3 regions of the Agromyces zhanjiangensis genome follow, and region 2 is predicted to be linked to each of the others. Evidence: predicted binding sites of a transcription regulator. Region 2 holds the regulator's gene; each other region holds the start of a gene.
What was found. The regulator HspR, encoded in region 2, represses chaperone genes until heat shock. The targets are predictions, from matches to a motif close to AAGTTGAGTCNNNNNGACTCAACTT.

Region 1: a site for HspR is predicted at 2,338-2,362, ahead of ABME02_RS01635 (ATP-dependent Clp protease ATP-binding subunit). Genes of this name have one in related genera too.
Region 3: a site for HspR is predicted at 2,604-2,628, ahead of ABME02_RS08605 (Hsp20/alpha crystallin family protein). Genes of this name have one in related genera too.

What each region holds. Positions count from the first base shown of each region.
Region 1 is NZ_JBEPKB010000001.1:341,940-347,983, forward strand. Features, by position in the region: gene ABME02_RS01635 (ATP-dependent Clp protease ATP-binding subunit) at 1-2,320, opposite strand, end outside; gene ABME02_RS01640 (hypothetical protein) at 2,965-3,705, shown strand; gene ABME02_RS01645 (FlgT C-terminal domain-containing protein) at 3,690-4,118, shown strand; gene ABME02_RS01650 (hypothetical protein) at 4,238-5,908, opposite strand.
Region 2 is NZ_JBEPKB010000003.1:71,641-77,684, forward strand. Features, by position in the region: gene dnaK (molecular chaperone DnaK) at 1-558, shown strand, start outside; gene ABME02_RS06580 (nucleotide exchange factor GrpE) at 561-1,196, shown strand; gene ABME02_RS06585 (DnaJ C-terminal domain-containing protein) at 1,294-2,292, shown strand; gene ABME02_RS06590 (heat shock protein transcriptional repressor HspR) at 2,292-2,714, shown strand; gene ABME02_RS06595 (ion channel protein) at 2,820-4,142, shown strand; gene ABME02_RS06600 (arsenate reductase ArsC) at 4,290-4,706, opposite strand; gene ABME02_RS06605 (metalloregulator ArsR/SmtB family transcription factor) at 4,848-5,744, opposite strand; gene ABME02_RS06610 (FAD-dependent oxidoreductase) at 5,793-6,044, opposite strand, start outside.
Region 3 is NZ_JBEPKB010000003.1:484,881-490,924, reverse strand. Features, by position in the region: gene ABME02_RS08610 (prolipoprotein diacylglyceryl transferase) at 298-1,890, opposite strand; gene ABME02_RS08605 (Hsp20/alpha crystallin family protein) at 2,139-2,579, opposite strand; gene helR (RNA polymerase recycling motor ATPase HelR) at 2,767-5,073, opposite strand; gene ABME02_RS08595 (methylated-DNA--[protein]-cysteine S-methyltransferase) at 5,415-5,933, opposite strand.

The DNA of each region.
Region 1 (6,044 bases), on a different contig from region 2:
CGGCCGACGAGAGCTTCTGGAACAGCACGATCTCGTCGATGCGGTTCAGGAACTCCGGCCGCATGGCCTCGCGCACCTTGCCCATCACGCGCTGGCGCACGTCGTCCATCGACGAGAAGCCGTTGGCCGCAGCATCCGCCGACGCCACGAAGCCGAGCGCACCCGACCGCGACGCGAGGAACTCCGAACCGAGGTTCGAGGTCATGATGACCACCGTGTTGCGGAAGTCGACCGTGCGACCCTGGCCGTCGGTCAGGCGTCCGTCGTCGAGCACCTGCAGCAGCAGGTTGAACACGTCGGGGTGCGCCTTCTCGATCTCGTCGAACAGCACGATCGAGTACGGGTTGCGCCGCACGCGCTCGGTCAGCTGCCCGGCCTCGTCGTAGCCGACGTAGCCGGGAGGGGCGCCGACGAGACGCGACACCGTGTGCCGCTCGCCGAACTCGCTCATGTCGAAGCGGATGATCGCACCCTCGTCGTCGAACAGCGACGACGCCAGCGCACGCGCCAGCTCGGTCTTGCCGACGCCGGTCGGTCCGAGGAACAGGAACGAGCCCACCGGCCGCTTCGCGTCGCCCATGCCGGTGCGGTTGCGCCGCACCGAGCGGGCGACGGCGGTGACCGCGTCGTCCTGCCCGATGACCCGGGCGTGCAGTTCGCCCTCGAGGTTCGCGAGGCGCTCGCGCTCGCCCTCGGTGACCCGGTTGACCGGGATGCCGGTGGCCCGCGAGATCACGGCGGCGATCTGCGCCTCGTCGATGACGGTCGAGTCGGCTGCGGCGCCATCCGCCGAAGACGCAGCCGATGCCACGGCACGGCCCTGCGCCGCAGCCTTTTCGGTCGCCTCGTCGAGCCGCTCCTGCACCTTCTCGATCTCGTCGCGGATGCGCGACGCCTCCTCGTAGTGCTCGGCGCGGACGGCCGCGTTCTTGTCCGCCTCCAGGTCGGCGAGGCGCTCGATGAGGGCGGAGACATCCACCTTCACGCCCAGCTTCAGGCGCAGGCGCGCGCCGGCCTGGTCGATGAGGTCGATGGCCTTGTCGGGCAGCACGCGGTCGGTGAGGTACCGCGCGGAGAGCTCGACGGCGGCGCGCAGCGCCTCGTCGGTGTAGGTGACGCCGTGGTGCTCCTCGTACGCGGGGCGCAGGCCCTGCATGATGAGCACGGCGTCCTCGATCGAGGGCTCGCCGACCTTCACCGGCTGGAACCGGCGCTCGAGCGCGGGGTCCTTCTCGATGGTGCGGTACTCCTTGAGCGTGGTCGCGCCCACGAGGTGCAGCTCGCCGCGGGCGAGGCGGGGCTTCAGGATGTTCCCCGCGTCCATGCCCTCACCGGCACCGCCGGCGCCGACGACGGAGTGCACCTCGTCGACGAAGACGATCAGCTCGCCCTTGTGCTCGGCGATCTCCTCCATCGTCTTGGTGAGGCGCTCCTCGAAGTCGCCGCGGTAGCGGGTGCCGGCGAGCATGGCGGGCAGGTCGAGCGCGACGACGCGCTTGCCGAGCAGCTGCTCGGGCACGTTCTCCTCGACGATCGCGCGGGCGAGGCCCTCGACGATCGCGGTCTTGCCGACGCCGGCCTCGCCGATCAGCACGGGGTTGTTCTTCATGCGGCGGCTGAGGATCTCGATGGTCTGCTCGATCTCGTCGGTGCGCCCGATCACGGGGTCGAGCTCGCCGTTCGCGGCGCGCTCGGTGAGGTCGAGGCCGAACTTGTCGAGCATGGGCGTGGCGGATGCCGCGGCATCCGTCTGCTCGCCCATGCCGCCCATCTCGGGGCCGGCTGTCGGGTCGGATGCCACGTGCTCCCCCAGGCCGGCCGCAAGCGCCTCGGCGGTGACGCCGGCGCGCGCGAGCACCTGCCCGGCGGGGGCGTCCTGCCCGAGCACGAGCGCGAAGAAGAGGTGCTCGGGGTCGATGTACGTCGACCCGCTCGAGCGTGCGACCTGGTACGCGTGGAACAGCGCGCGGCTGGCCGACGGGGTGATGGTCGCCGCGTTCGCGTCGGCGGTGTCGGATGCCGCGGGCAGCCGCGCCTCGGTCGCCGTGATGATGCGCTCGGGGCTCGCGCCCACGCGGGTGATCGCCTGCGCGACGGACTCGTCCTCGACGATGACGCGCAGGATGTGCAGCGCGTCGAGCTCGGTCTGTCCGCGCTCGAGCGCGAAGCGTCCGGCACGCTGCAGGATGCTCTGGGTGCGCGAGGTCAGGAACCGGCTGAGGTCGATCGACCGCGCCTGCCTGGCCTGCTCACCCGCGAGGTAGCGGCTCAGGAACTCGTCGAACGAGCTCGAGCCGGCCTCGTTGAAGTCGTCTGGCACCTAGGTCCTCCTGGGGGAACTTGAGTTGGGTACGCTCAAGTTCAACACGCGCGGCTCGACGGTATTCCCGCCAGATCTGAGCAACGGGAGGAATGTGAGCACGACCGGGCTCGCCTCCGAATCCCGACTCACTTCTTCCCGCCGTCCCCACGGCTCGGTATCCAACGCTCGCCGCCCGCGTTGCTGCCGACCACTGCACCGCATCGCGAGACGCGCGTGCACCGACGCCGAGGTTACGGAAGACGTCCCGAAGCGCACTGGCCACGCTGCGCCCTTCGCCGACTTGGCACCGCGCGAAAGACACATGTCAGCGCACTGCTCGCGTGGACGGCTCGAACCAGCGCAGCCTTCGACCCCTCAAATCGTGTATCGGAGGTTCAACTCGGGGGTGTGCCGGAACAACATTGCGCAACAGGGCCGGATAGCGCCCGGGGGATGACTCACTGGGACAGCCGGCCCGCGGCCAAACCGATGTACGAGGTGAGCGCCTGGATGATCATCGCTGAACCAAACGACAACGGACCAGAAACACGTGGCACAGGCCTGCAGCCCAGTCGTGGACCCACGATGACCCTGCGGCGGATATCCACGATGCCAAAGCGTGCCGCCACCGGATAGGGGATGAATCTGTATAGCGTTAGAGGGTGACGCACCAGCAAGCGCCCGACGATGGACAGGGCCGTCGTCGAACGTGGATCTGGTGGCCAGCATCCTTCGTAGCGTTTGCCTTGGGGCTCCTCGCCGGACACCGTGACGCCGTCGAAGGCCACCTCGAAGGCATCTACTGGACAGCAGTCTGGTCCCTTGGCGTCTTCTATGCTGTCGCAGCGATTGTGTTTGCGGTTCGCTACGTCCATCGCCTTTGGCAGCGTTGGACGATCCTCCGCGAGAAGGCGCGCGATCACGACAGGATCGCTGCGAACCTTGACCGCTGGAAGGTCGCTGCGGCGAGAGCCACGGCGCGCGCTGATGATGCTGAGCGCCGTATCGCAACTTGGAATCGTGACACCCTAGAGGAGGGACGGCGCCGCCTGCTCGCCGAACTCCGCGCGCATTCGAGTGAGACGGTGTTCACCAAGATGGACTGTGGCGAAGATGGCCACGCGGTACTGATAGGGGCTCAATGGAACGGCGACATCCCGCCAATCGACGCCCGTTACGTTCTGCGTAGCGCCATCTTGAAGGACATCAAGGCAGTGCTTGAGCTCCAGGCAATCAGGGCTGATCGCATTGTCGTCTTTCGCGTTGAGTCGGTGAAGTCCTCGGCGTACCGTTCTAGCCTGATCTCTCAAGCGCACGGGGAGCGAGCGTTTCCGAGCGACCTCGAGATCGTGCCGCGCGAGGAATCAGACCTTGGGAAGGAACCACTATGGCCAGAGAACTAAGAGCAAAGATCGCACGGGTACTGAGCGATCGGAGCGTAGCAATAAACGCTGGCGAGCACGATGGCGTCGAAGATGGTAACGCAGTAATTGTTTGGCGCGTCGTTGAGGTGCGAGACCCGGACACGGACGAGCTCCTAGGCAATGTGCGACTGGAGAATCTGCGACTTGAGGTCAACGAGGTGCACGAACACTTTTCGCTTGCGCGAGTCCGTTACACGGGCTTCGATCCCCTCCAGAGTATGTTTGCACCCAGCAAGTTGATCGTCAGTAGTGAGCGAGCGCTCGACCTCGAGAAAGTTCAACTCAATGCAGGTGACGAGGTCACGGTTCTGATTCAACCCAGCTTACTTGGCGCCATGAGTGAAGCAGATGATATGGACTCTGAGACCGAAGCGGATTCGGACAGCGAATAGCACTTCATCCAGCCGCCGCCATGATCTAATCGCGGTCACATCATCTATTCAGCGGGCGCGAGGCCAGCTGCAGACGCCACACGCCACACGCCACACGCCACACGCCACACGTGAGGATCTCAACTTCCCAACCCATCGAGCCACGACAGTCGCACCTGCTGAAACGATGTGTCCCGAATCTCCTCCACGCGAGCCACGGTATCGGAGGACCACCCGCCCGTTGTCGCGAATGCGACAGCGTCAGCACCCAGGAGAACCGCAGCTTCAAAGCGCTTGATCACAGACCGTTGACGCTTCCTACCGCTTCCGAGAGAGCCGTTCGACTTCGATTCAACGACGATCAGTTCATCGTCGATCAGCGCGATGAGATCGATCTCAAACCGGGTCGAGCCTGTCTCCATTGAAGCAAATTCCAGCTCTTCAACATCAAAGTAGCGTCGGGCTGCCCGCGCCTTGAATTCGCGCGCCACGAGGGCACTCACATCTCCATTTGCGCACAGTAGCTCGCCAAGGGCGGGGTGCAAATCGTAGAACCATACTGGCTCATCTGCAGGCGATCTCCATCGGGCCGCAGTCAGCTGATTACGCGCTTCACACCGCGCACAATTCACGACCTGTCCAAGCTCATCAATTGACACGAACGAAGGTGTGTGACAATCGGGGCAATCAAGGACAATCCCTCGTCGCATGAGACGACCCACGAGAAGCTGATCTAGAATGGACCGAACCTCTGCCCTTCCTGCGCCAACGGCGAATTCTGCGAAGGCATCGAAGGTCAGCATTCGCACTCCATGGAGCACGACACCGTCCTCTTTGGGGAAGTCTGAGCGCGAACTCCCACCAGGTTGAGCCGCGTACTGGAGGCCTGCGCGAAGCGGGCCTGCCAATAGCCCAGTCATCGCATCGCGTCCTCCGAGTCGCTGGGCGACGAGCGCTGAGTTCTGACCTGGTCGTGATAGCCGGGGGACCATTCCCCCGTCGCGAGCACGCGCATTGATCCAGTCAGCGAGTCCTGGAAACCGCAGGCGAGGCCGCGCAAGACGTGACCTTAGGACTGTATTCGACGGGATGAAGCCGTGCGAGGCGGCATGGAATGTGATTCCTGCGCGGCTACTTCGAAGGAGCTCAAATTTGGAATCGACCGCTAGGCAACCCGCGTCGACCCGTCGTGCCCGTGGCATCTGGTTTTCAGGCGTCGCTACGTCTACGAGCCACGCAGGTGACCCCAACCCAGTTAATGGCGGGTCTGTTGGTATCGGTGCGCTCAAGCCCGTGGCGAGTTCGACTGTCCCGCCCGTCTGCTCGCTCGCTGCGAGACTCACTACCTCGCCTACTTCATTCGCCAACATCAGCGAAAGCAGTGCATCTTGCGTTGCCACCGGCTCGCGCATCTCGAGCCAATCACCCTCAGCTGGCGATTCATCTTCGAGCTCAGGTAGGTCGATGGCGGCCAAGATCGACCGGATGATCGGCTCAAGCTGAGGGGGCGCTAGTGACATCGACACCGTGGCTAGCGACGGCTGGACAGCGTTATCTGTTGCGCGCAGGCGGAGTCGCTCCGCGAGCATCCAGTTGTTCGATAACAGCTCTACCGCATCTAGTGTCAGCCAAATCGCGAAGCCGATCGTCCTGTCATAGATCATCGCCATCGAGAAGTCTTCTGGGGTGTCGCCTATGACGACCGCGCCGGCGTCTTCGACGAAGCCCCCGCGAATCATCGCCAAGTCGGGATTTGCCGCATGAAACCATGGTGGATGTTCGGTCGAAATTGAGTCGACATCCTCGTCCACGCCGTAGGCAAGTTCTCGTGGCGGATGCGCCCCGGCTGGGTCAATACACCAGCGGAGCAGTTCAACTTCGTCAGGGACAGGCCGTCCTCCTCCAAGTTCAGCAATTCCCACTCTCGCACCGGCCCAGAGGGCCAGC
Region 2 (6,044 bases):
GCCCCCCGCGGCATCCCGCAGATCGAGGTCACCTTCGACATCGACGCGAACGGCATCGTGCACGTGTCCGCGAAGGACAAGGGCACTGGCAAGGAGCAGTCGATGACGATCTCGGGCGGCTCGGCGCTGCCCAAGGAGGACGTCGAGCGCATGGTGCGCGACGCCGAGGAGCACGCGGCCGAGGACAAGAAGCGCCGCGAGTCCGCCGAGACGCGCAACCAGGCCGAGCAGCTCGCGTACTCGGTCGAGAAGCTCATCAAGGAGAACGACGACAAGCTCCCCGCCGACGTCAAGTCGGAGGTCCAGGGCGACGTCGACGCGCTGAAGTCGGCCCTCGCGGGTGACGACGACGACGCGGTGAAGTCGGCGTTCGAGAAGCTCTCGCAGTCGCAGGGCAAGCTCGGCGAGGCGATCTACGCGCAGGGCCAGCAGGCGGATGCCGCGGCCGGCGCGAACCCCGGCGAGGACGCGACGGCGTCGGGCGCCGAGGGCGCCGAGTCCTCCGACGAGGACGTCGTCGACGCCGAGGTCATCGACGACGAGGACGAGAAGAAGTAACCATGACGGACGAGAACCAGAACCAGGACGAGCCGGTCATCCGCGACAAGCGGCGGATCGACACGGAGACGGGAGAGGTTCGCCGTCCCGAGGATGCCGAAGGGGTGGGCGGCGTGCCCGCCCCGGAGGGCGCCGAGACGGGTGCCGAGGCATCCGCTGCGGACGAGGAGGAGACCCTGACCGTCGACGACATCCTCAACGCGGCGCAGGCCGAGGTCGAGGACCCGTCGGCCGAGCACCTCGCCGACCTGAAGCGCGTCACCGCGGAGTACGCCAACTACCGCAAGCGCACCGAGGCGAACCGCGAGGTCGAGCGCGAGCGCGCGGTCGGCGCCACGGTGGCTGTGCTGCTGCCAGTGCTCGACGACCTCGATCGGGCCGAGAAGCACGGCGACCTCGAGGGCGACACCCCGTTCGCGACGATCGCGGCGAAGCTGCGGTCGTCGGTCGAGAAGCTGGGCCTCGCGAAGTTCGGCGAGGTCGGCGAGCCGTTCGACCCGCAGCGCCACGAGGCGATCTTCCAGCAGCACTCCGACGAGGTCGAGGTCGACACGGTGGCCGACGTCGTCGAGACCGGGTACCTGCTCGGCGGCACGCTGCTGCGTGCCGCGAAGGTCGTCGTCAAGACGCCCGCATAGCGGCATCCGGGCCGGTTCGCGGCATCCGTTCCAACCGGCGGATGCCGCGGGCCGGCCCTCCACGGTTCCCACTAGATTCAGCAGGAAGGAGGCGCCGATGGCCAGCCAGGATTGGTTCGACAAGGACTTCTACGCCACCCTCGGCGTCTCGAAGGACGCGAGCGACGCCGACATCAAGAAGGCGTACCGCAAGCTCGCGCGCAAGTACCACCCCGACCAGAACCCGGGGGATGCCGCGGCCGAGGCGAAGTTCAAGGAGATCAGCGAGGCGAACTCGGTGCTCTCGGATCCCGAGGAGCGCAAGGAGTACGACGCGGTCCGCGCCATGGGCGGCGGCGCGCGATTCACGGCCCCGGGCGGCGCCGGCGCGGGCGGCTTCGAGGACGTCTTCGGCGGCATGTTCGGCCAGCAGGGCGGCGGCCAGCGCTACACCTTCCGCCAGGGCGGCGGAGGCGGCGACTACGACGACCTGCTCGGCGGGCTCTTCGGCGGCGGCCGGTTCGGCCAGCCGACCGGCGGCTACCGCGGCTACGGCGGCCCGACGAAGGGCCGCGACGTGACGGCGTCGACCACGCTCGACTTCATCACCGCGACCAAGGGCGACCGCATCACCCTGCAGACCGCCGAGGGTCGCGAGATCAGCGTCAACGTGCCGGCGGGCGTCGCCGACGGCCAGAAGATCCGGCTGCGCGGCAAGGGCCATCCGTCGCCCGACGGCGGCGAGGCCGGCGACATCGTGCTCACCGTGAAGGTGCGCAAGCACCCGGTGTTCGAGCGCGACGGGCTGAACCTCCGCGTGACGGTGCCGGTGACCTTCGCCGAGGCCGCGCTCGGCGCGACCATCCAGGTCCCGACCCTCGGCGGCGACCCGGTCAAGCTGCGAGTCGCGCCCGGCACTCCGAGCGGGCGCGTGCTGCGGGTCAAGGGCCGCGGCGTCGAGACGAGGAAGGGCACGGGCGACCTGCTCGCGATCGTCCAGGTCGCGGTGCCGGCGCACCTGTCGAAGGATGCGGAGGAGAAGCTGCGCGAGTTCGCGGAGCAGCTGCCTCACGAGGACCCCCGCGAGGACCTCCTCGCCAAGGCCCGGAGCGCCTGATGCAGGTCGACGGCGAGAGCCCGCTGTTCGTCATCTCGGTCGCGGCCGAGCTGGCGGGCATGCACCCCCAGACGCTCCGCCAGTACGACCGCATGGGGTTGGTCTCGCCGAAGCGGACCGCCGGCAAGTCGCGCCGCTACTCGATGCGCGACGTCGCGCAACTGCGCGAGATCCAGCAGCTCTCGAGCGAGGGCGTGAGCCTCGAGGGCATCCGCCGCGTGCTCGGCCTCGAGAACGAGGTCAATGAGCTCCGCGGTCGCGTGCGCGAGCTCGAGCGAGCCCTGGCCGACGAGATGCTGAACCGCCCCGGGCGCCGCGTGTTCGCGGCCGGTTCCGAGGGCGAGGTCGTCACGCTGCGCACGGGAACGCGGGTTCGCCGCGAGAACGCGGTCGTCGTGTGGCGACCGCTCGAGCGCGGCTGAGGCCACGAGGCATCCGCACCCGCTCTCGCCCGCGGCACGGCGCGTGTGCGAGGCTGTGCCTAGCGCTCCGGCGGGCCGGTGCGCGACGGCGACCGGGGGGCGACGATGACGGATGACACGGGCGACGTGCAGATGCCGGCACCCACCCCGGCGCAGCTCCTCCTGCTGCTCGTTCCCGCGATCGTCATCGGCGTGCTCTGCGCGCTGGTCCTCCGCGCGCTCGAGGTCGCGGCCGGCGGACTGCAGCAGGTGCTGTGGACGGCGCTGCCCGAGTCGCTCGGCGTCGACCCCGACGGCTGGTGGATCGTCGTCGTCCTCACGGCGACCGGCTTCGCGGTGGGACTCGGCCTCCAGTTCCTGCCCGGCCACGGCGGACTCGACTCGGCGACGACCGAGCTCGTCTCGGAGCCGTTGAAGCTCCGCACCCTGCCGGGTCTCGTCATCGTCACGGGGCTCGCGCTCGCAGGCGGCGTGAGCCTCGGCCCCGAGAACCCGATCATCGCGATCAACGTCGCGCTGACGGTCGCGCTGCTCGGCCGACTCATGCCCCGCGTCGGCGCGAAGCTCGGCATGCTCATGGCCGCGGCCGGGACGATCGGCGCCCTGTTCGGCTCGCCGGTCGCCGCCGCACTGCTCTTCACGGGCACGCTCGCGGCGGTCCGCGGCGGCGGCGCGCTGTGGGACAAGCTGTTCCTCCCGCTCGCCTCCGCGGCGGCCGCCGCAGGCACCATGCACGTGCTCGGGGCGCCGCCGCTGCAGTTCACGCTGCCGACGGAGCCGACGACACCGCTGCTCCTGCTGGCCGGCATCGTCATCGCCATCGCGGGCGTCGCGATCGGGCTCGTCGGCGCGTTCGCGTTCCCGTTCGTCCACCGGGCGTTCCATGCGCTGCGGCAGCCGCTCCTCATCGCGACCGCGGGCGGTCTCGTCCTCGGGCTGCTCGGGCTCGTCGGCGGCCCGATCACGCTGTTCAAGGGCCTCGACCAGATGGGGGAGCTCTTCGAGGACCCGGACGCCTACGATGCTGGCCAGCTCGTCGTCATCGTCGCGGTGAAGCTCGTCGCGCTGCTCGTGGCGGCGAGCGCCGCGTTCCGCGGCGGTCGCATCTTCCCCGCCGCGTTCATCGGCGCGGCGCTCGGGATGCTCGCGCACGCGCTCATCCCGTCGCTGCCGATCGCGCTCTGCGTGGCCAGCGCGCTCATCGGGATCCTGCTGGTGATGGCCAAGGACGGATGGCTCGCCCTGTTCGTCGCCGCGGCCGTCGCGGGCGACCTGGCCCTCCTGCCGTGGCTCTGCGTGATCATCCTGCCCGCGTGGCTGCTGGTGTCGCGGGCGCCCGAATTCCGGATCGTGCCGACGCCGGTGCCGTCGGCCGCGCAGCCCGTGGCCGGGGCGGCGTCGGATCCCGAGCGGCCGCCGACGGCCTGAGGATCAGGCGCGCGCTTCGGGACCGGCGGGTACGGGGGCGATCTCCCCGAGCAGCCGCTCCACCCGGGCGCGGGTCTCGTCGCGCACGCGGCCGGCGGTGCAGGACCGACTGCGGGTCGTCGAGGGCGAGCTGGCCCTCGCCCGTGCTCATGCGCGCGCCGCGTCGGGGAGGATCTCGCCGAGGAGTTCCTCGACGCGACGGCGGATCTCGTCGCGGATGGGGCGGACGGCCTCGATGCCCTGGCCGGCCGGGTCGTCGAGCTCCCAGTCCTCGTAGCGCTTGCCGGGGAAGATCGGGCACGCGTCGCCGCAGCCCATCGTGATGACGACGTCGGATTCGCGGACGGCCTCGGTCGTGAGCACCTTCGGCGTGTTGCCGGCGATGTCGATGCCCTCCTCGGCCATCGCCTGCACGGCGACCGGGTTGATCTGGTCCTTCGGGGCGGATCCGGCCGAGAGCACCTCGACGCGGTCGCCGCCGAGTTCGCGCAGGTAGCCCGCGGCCATCTGCGAGCGGCCGGCGTTGTGGACGCAGACGAACAGGACGGTGGGCGTGTCGGACATCGGGACCTCGTTTCGCTCGGAACGATCAAAGCATAGATCGGGATCTATGCATTGTCGAGCGGATGCCGCGGGCCCGCGTCGCCCGCGTCGCCCCGCGCGAGATCATCGCCGCCGGCGGTCGCGCCGCCGCGGCATCCGCCGTCAGGCCAGGCTCGCGATGAGCTCGCGCACCCGCCGGTCGATGTCGTCGCGGATGCGTCGCACCTCGACGAGGGGTCGCCCTACCGGATCGTCGAGCTCCCAGTCCTCGTAGCGCGTGTCGGGGTAGACGGGGCACGCATCGCCGCAGCCCATCGTGATCACGACGTCCGCGGCCCGGACGACCTCGTCCGTGAGCGGCTTCGGGTAGGCGCCGGCGACCGGCACCCCGATCTCGTCGAGCACGCCCACCACGGCGGGCGAGACGGCGTCGGCCGGCTCGGATCCGGCCGTGCGCACGTGCACGCGGTCGCCGGCGAGGTGCTGCAGGATCGCCGCGGCCATCTGCGAGCGCCCGGCGTTCTGCACGCACACGAAGAGCACCTCGGGCGTCGTCGCGCCGGCCGCGCGCGCGTCCACCGCGAGCGCGGCGAGCCGGTCGGCCGCGAACCCCGCCGCGCGGGACGTGAACCGGCTCGTGACGCCGCTCCGCTCGGCGAGGAGGTCGCGGCTCTCGCGGACGTAGCGCTCGACGGTTACGCGGCCGAACGTTCCCGCGAACCGCGTCGCCAGGTCGTCGACCACGCGGGTGATCGCCGCCTCGTCGTCGCGGGGGGCCGCCGGCACGTGGAGCAGTTCGGCGACCCGGTCGAGCTGGTCGGGTGCGATCGAGTACCAGGCGCGACGGCCCTCGGGCTCGCGCACGAGCACGCCGTCGTCGAGCAGCGCCTTCGCGTGGTGCGACACGGTCGGCTGCCGGAGGCCGAGTTCGTCGGCGAGCGCGGTCACGGTCGATCGGCCGTCGGCGCTCGCGAGGATGAGCGAGAGCATGCGTGCCCGCGTGGGGTCCGCGAGGAGCGCAAGGCCCCCGGCCGCGACATCCGCCCCACCCGTGTGCATAGATGCCAGTCTATGCAAGAGGACGGATGCCGCGGCCGGGCGGCGTGCTCAGCAGCAGCCGCTCGAGCCGTCGAGGCTCGTCGAGCACACGCCCGTCGCGGGGAGTTCGAGCTGCACGTTCGCGGCGCCCGCCGTGTCGCCCGCGAGCCATGCTGCGATCGAGCGCACCTGCTCGTACCCGGTCGCGAGCAGGAACGTCGGCGCGCGGCCGTAGCTCTTCATGCCGGCGAGGAAGAAGCCGTCCTCGGGCTGGCGGAGTTCGGCGAACCCGTGCGGCTCGACCGTGCCGCACGAGTGCAC
Region 3 (6,044 bases), 410 kb from region 2:
AGGAGGCGCGACATGAGCGATTCGACCGACCCCGACGGCACGCCGCGCGGGCACGTCGTCCGCGCGGCCCGTGGTCGATGTCGACGGCGCCCGGCGCGGCGGCTCCGGCGCGCAGGGCGCTCCTCCGTGGCGTCCGGCGGCGGGTGGGACCAGCCGTGCTCTGCTTGGCGCAGCCCCGAAGGGAAGGCCGCCTGAAACCCGGTGCTCCCGCTCTTGTCTCACGGCTCGGCCGGACGCGGAGCACACACTACTCGCGCGCGGGCGGGCACCGCACGGGGCGAAGGTCCCGGAGCTCCCTCAGTCCACGCCGAGCGCTCGGCGCGCGTGCCGGTACTTCTCGGCGAGGCGCTGCTGCTTGGCGAACTCGAGCCGGCGCAGCCGCCACGGCGCGGTGTTGTCGTCGATGTCGGCGAGCTTGACGCGAAGCGCGACCGGATGCCGCCGGATGCGCGCGTAGTACTCGTCGGGCGAGACCTCGGGCCGGCGGGTCAGGAGCTCGACGACGCCCACGATCTCGAGCAGCACCCCCGCCTCGAACAGTTCGCGCGAGGTGAGCGGCGTGTCCTCGAGCACGTCGTGCAGCCAGGCGGCCGCCGCCGCGATCGGGTCGGTCACGGGGTCGAATCGCTCGGCGATGCGGCCCGGATGGTCGATGTACGGCGTACCGCTCTTGTCGAGCTGCCCGCGGTGCGCGGCGAACGCGATGCCCTTCGCGAGCGCGACCTGCGCCACCGCGTCGAGCGTGGAGAGCGGTGCGGTCCGTCGGGCCGCGGCCGGCGCGGGTGCCGGTTCGGGTTCCGGAGCCCGGAGCGGCCCGGGATCCGCCTCCGCGGATTCGATGGACTCGACTGGCTCCGCGGATTCGACGGACTCGGACACGTACCGCGGTGCCGGCGCGATCGGAGGGATCGGCGGAGCCTCGATCGGGTCGAACACCCCCACGACGGATGCCTCGGCGGAGTCGCTCGACTCCGGATCCGGTGGAGCGCCCGGAGCAACCGGCTCGAAGGTCGACCGACGCGGCCCCGGCTCCTGCGGTTCGGAGGTCTCGTCCGCGGGAGCGGTCGACTCGTCCGCCCAGGCGAGCGCCGAATCGGCCGCGCCGTCGTCGGTCACGTCATCCGCCCTCGCATCGGGTGCGGCGCTCGACTCGTCGCCCTCGGCCGCCGGCACCGGGTCGTCGACCGGTGCCTCCTCGTCGCTCGGCGCGGGCACGAGGGCCGCGTCGTCGTCGTTCGGCTCGTCGGCCGTCGACGCGTCATCCGCCGTCGCGTCGTCGGTCGCGCCATCCGTCGTCGCCTCATCCGCCGTCGACGCCGCCACCGCCTCGGCCGCGGCCACCGGCACGATCGCCATCGGACGCGTCGCCTCGAGCGATGCCTGCTTCGCCGCGGCGACCTCGGCGATCGGGTCGCGACCGTCGAGCGGCCGGACGAAGATGAGCGCGCCCTCGAGTTCGCGCAACTCGTGCTCGCCGATCTCGAGCATCGAGCGCGAGCCGGACTTGCGGCGCTGCTCGAACGAGAGCTCGTCGACCTCGATGAAGTGCGAGCCGTCGCGCGAGCTGAAATACCGGCGGCTCGAGCCGTCGGTGATCGCGACGATGACGGCCTCGTAGTCGCCGCTCGGCTGCAGCGAGCTCAGGAAGTACCGGCGCCGGTCGGGGTCCTGGTGGTCGGCGGGATCGAACGTGATGGCCGCGGCTCGGCGACGCGGCCGACGCCCCGGATGCGCGCTCGCGCGCATGGCCCAGCGATCGCGCTCGACCGCGGCGCCCTCGTCGGCGGCCCGGTCCGCGCGCGATCGGCGGCCGCCGGCCCGAGCGTCGTCGGCGTCGTCCCGGGGCTCGCCGAAGTCGGGCATGGGCTCGTCATCGGCGGGGGCTCTCAACGGGATGCTCCGAGGGGATCGGGGGCGTCGTCTCGGCGGAACTGCTGGGCGTCGCGGGGTCGGGATTCGGTGGCGGTCGGGTGGCGCGGGCTCGCGCGTACGCCGATCGTACGGCTTCGACCGATTCTCCGCTGCCCCCTTGCGCGCGGTTCGGCGAACTCGTGCGCGCACCGCAGCGGGGCGGACGCCGCAGCATCCGCCCCGCCTGCCCGCCGGCCCGCCCGGCGAAGCTCGCCGGCCGCGCCGCGTCAGCTCCCGCTGGAGGTGACCTCGGGCGTCACGACGTCGTCCGCCGCGGAGCGCACCTCGACCTTGCGCGGCTTGGCGCGCTCGGAGACCGGGATGATGACGCTCAGTACGCCGTTGTCGTAGTGGGCGCTGATGCCGGTGGTGTCGATGCCCTCGCCGAGGGTGAGCTGACGCAGGAACGATCCGCTCGGCCGCTCGTGCACGAGCCACCGGACGTTCTCGTCGTTGCGCAGCGTGCGCTCGGCGCGGATGGTCATCAGCTGGCCGTCGACGTCGATGTCGATCGAGCCGGGGTCGACCCCGGGCAGGTCGGCGGACAGGACGTAGTGGTCGCCGTCGCGGTGCAGGTCGATCGGCATCATGCGCGGCCCTCGGCTCGAGTCGATCATGCTCGCCGCGAGACGGTCGAGGTCGCGGAACGGGTCCCAGCTCATTGCCATGAGCGTCTCCTCTCAAGAGATCCAGAGTTGAGTCACCTTGGCTCAACTTGATCCGAGATTAGCACTCCGGCATGGAGAGTGCTAAGACTTTGGACCCGTCGTTCGCCGAGGGCGATCATCCGGTCGGGTGCGCCGCGTTCGCAGGATGAGCCGGGTCATGGATGCCGCGGCACGAGCATGAGGCGGCTCATCCTGCATTCGCACCGCCTCGGCTCGAGAGAGCGACGGCATCCCCGTCGGTCAGGATGACGAGCCGCTGCGTCGCACGCGTCATCGCGACGTACCGGTCGACCGCGCCCTCGATCCCGTCGCCGAACCGCTCGGGCTCGACGAGCACGACGAGGTCGAACTCGAGCCCCTTCGCGAGCTCGGGCGTCAGCGAGCGCACCCGCGACGGCGCGTCCGCGGACACGGGCCTCGCGGTCGCGGCCACCGCGCCGGCCTCACCGATGACGGCGGCGATCCCGTCGGCGTTCGCGGCGAGCCATCCGTCGACGATCGACCCGAGCTCCGAGACCCGGGCGCGGGTCACCGGCACGCCGGTGCTGCGCACCGAGGTCGGCACGTTCGCGTCGGGGATCGCCGAGCGGATCACGGGCTCCGCCTCCGCCATGACCTCGGTCGGCGTGCGGTAGTTGATCGTCAGCGGCGCGACGTCGACGTCGCGGAAGCCGAGACGCCCGAGCCGCTCCTCCCACGACTCGGTGAACCCGTGCCGCGCCTGCGCGCGATCGCCCACGATCGTGAGGCTGCGCGACGGGCAGCGGCGCAGGAGCATCGTCCACTCGGCATCCGTCAGCTCCTGGGCCTCGTCGACGATGACATGGGCGAACGGGCCGGCGAGCTCGTCACGGTCGAGGGCGGGCAATTCGGCCTCGTCCACGAGCGAGACCGCGGCGTCGTCACCCCGCAGCATCGACATGAGCCCGAGCTCGCTGTCGTCGGCGCCGATCAGGTAGTCGACCACGTCGTCCATGCGCTGACGGCGACGGGCGAGCGCCGCCTCGCGCGCACGCCGGCGGGCGGATGCCTCGGGGTCGCCGATCCGCAGCCGGGCGGCGTCGAGGAACGGCAGGTCGGCCGTCGTCCACGCGCGCGCGTCGGCACGCTGCAGCGCGTCGACCTCGTCGGACGCGAGCCACGGGGCGCACCACCGGAGGTAGGCGGGAACCGACCACAGGTCGGCGACGACGCCCGCCGGGTCGAGCACGGGCCAGGCCCGACGGAACGCGGTCCGCAGCTCGGCGCTGCGGGCGAGCCAGGTGCGGACCTGCGCCGACGGGGCGTCCCGCTCGTCGACCTGCTCGACGAGGCGGTCGAGCAGGTCGCCCCACACCTCGTCGCGCGCCTCGTTGTGCGTGCTGCCCGGAGCGGCGGCATCGAACGCGAGTGCCCAGTCGCCCGCGGCGACGCGGATGTCGCACCACGGCGTCTCGACCAGCAGCTCCTCGCTCGGCGGCTCCTCGTAGTACCGGACCGCGCGCTCGACGGCGTCGACGAGCCGAGTCGAGGACTTCAACCGAAGGGAGACCGGGTCGGTCTCGACGGCGGCGGAGGCGCCATCCGGAACCAGGTCGCGGAGCGTGCAGGTCTGCACACCCTCCTCGCCGAGGCTCGGCAGCACGTCGGCGACATAGGCGAGGTACGGCTCGTGCGGACCCACGACGAGCAGCCCGCCGCGATGACCGCGGAGCCTCGGGTCCTCATAGAGGAGGTAGGCGGCGCGATGCAGCGCGACGACGGTCTTGCCCGTCCCCGGACCGCCGTCGACGACGAGCGCGCCGGCCGAGCCGGCGCGGATGATCGCGTCCTGGTCGGACTGGATGGTGCTCAGCACGTCGCGCATGCGCGGCGACCGGCTGCTGCCGAGGCTCGCGATGAACGCCGACTGGTCGTCGAGGGCGACGGCGGCAGCTCCGGCTCCGGCGTCGGCGTCGGCGTCGGCGTCGGCGTCGAATACGCCGGGCGTGAAGACCTCGTCCCAGTAGTCGGTGACGCGGCCCCGCGTCCAGCGGTAGCGGCGTCGGCTCGCCACCCCCATCGGGTCGGCGTGGGTCGCCGCGAAGTACGGCTCGGCGGCGGGCGCGCGCCAGTCGACCAGGAGGCGCCGACCGTCGCGGTCGGTGAGCCCGAGCCGTCCGATGTACACGGGCTCGGCGGACCGCGCCGCGCGCTCGGCACCGCCGGCACCGGCCGCGCCCGCCGTCGCGGGCACGATCCGGCCGAGGCACAGGTCGAGGCTGAATCGTCGGAGGGTCTTCAGGCGCGCGGCGAGGCGGTGCACCTCGAGGTCGCGCTCCAGCGCGGCGTGGCCGGAGCGGCCCGGGGCGCGGCGCACGCGGTCGAGGCGCGCGCCGAGGTCGGCGATCGCGTCGTCGAGGCTCTCGGCGATGCGGGCGAAGTGCGCATCGTCGTCCGCGATCAGGTCGGGGCCGGCCTTGACGGCGAGGCGGTCGGGCAGGTCGAAGGCAGTGCGGGTTCCGGCAGTGGTCACGGACGTGGGCTCCGATCGGTCGAGGCGGACCATTCTGCGCCCTGACCGGGGCCTTGTGGCAAGACGGGGGGTCGGCGATATCCTGGAAGCGGGAGGTCGGATCGGCCTCCCTTCTTCGTGCCTGCGGCGCTCATCGCGCCACTGCTCCAGTGACCGGATGTCACATCCGAGCGACCTGCCGGGTCGTATGTGTGAAGCCACTCACGACGAGCATCGATGAGCACCGACCGGGTCCGGGCGGGACGTATACGCAGGACGAGCCGAGCCGTGGGTCACCCGGCTCATCCTGCATACCCGCCAGGACGACCGCGACTCGCGGCTGTGCGGCCGCGCCGGCGCCCTCAGAACAGACGCCGCTGCGCGACGACCTCGGCGCCCTCGAGCTCGAGAAGCCGGCGCTTGCGCTCGAGCCCGCCGGCGTAGCCGGTGAGCGATCCGTCGGCGCCGACCACGCGGTGGCACGGCACGAGGATGCTGATCGGATTCCGCCCGACGGCCCCGCCGACGCGCCTGGCGAGGTTCCGGTCGCCGAGGCGGAGCGCGAGCTCGCCGTAGGTGACGGTCGAGCCGTACGGGATCTCGCGCAGCATCCCCCACACCGCCTGCTGGAAGTCGTCCCCCGTCGGCGCCAGCGGCAGGTCGAAGCGGATGCGGCGTCCCGCGAGGTACTCGTCGAGCTCGGCGCCGAGGCGGCTGAAGAGCTCGTCGCCCCGCGCGTCGACCTCGGTGCCGAGCGAGTCGGCGGCGGGCGGATGCCAGTGGCCCGGGAAGTACAGGCCGGCGAGCCCGTCGGCGTCGGCGTCGGCGACCACCAGCAGGTCGCCGAGCGACGTGCGGAGCGTGGCGTGGCGGCGGGGCATGCGTCGATTCTCGCGCGCTGCGCACCCGCCGGCGCGGAGATCGGTGGCGGGAATCGGACGTGACGGCGACGAGGCGCACCCCGTTGACGACCTGCGCGTCGCCGACGAGGC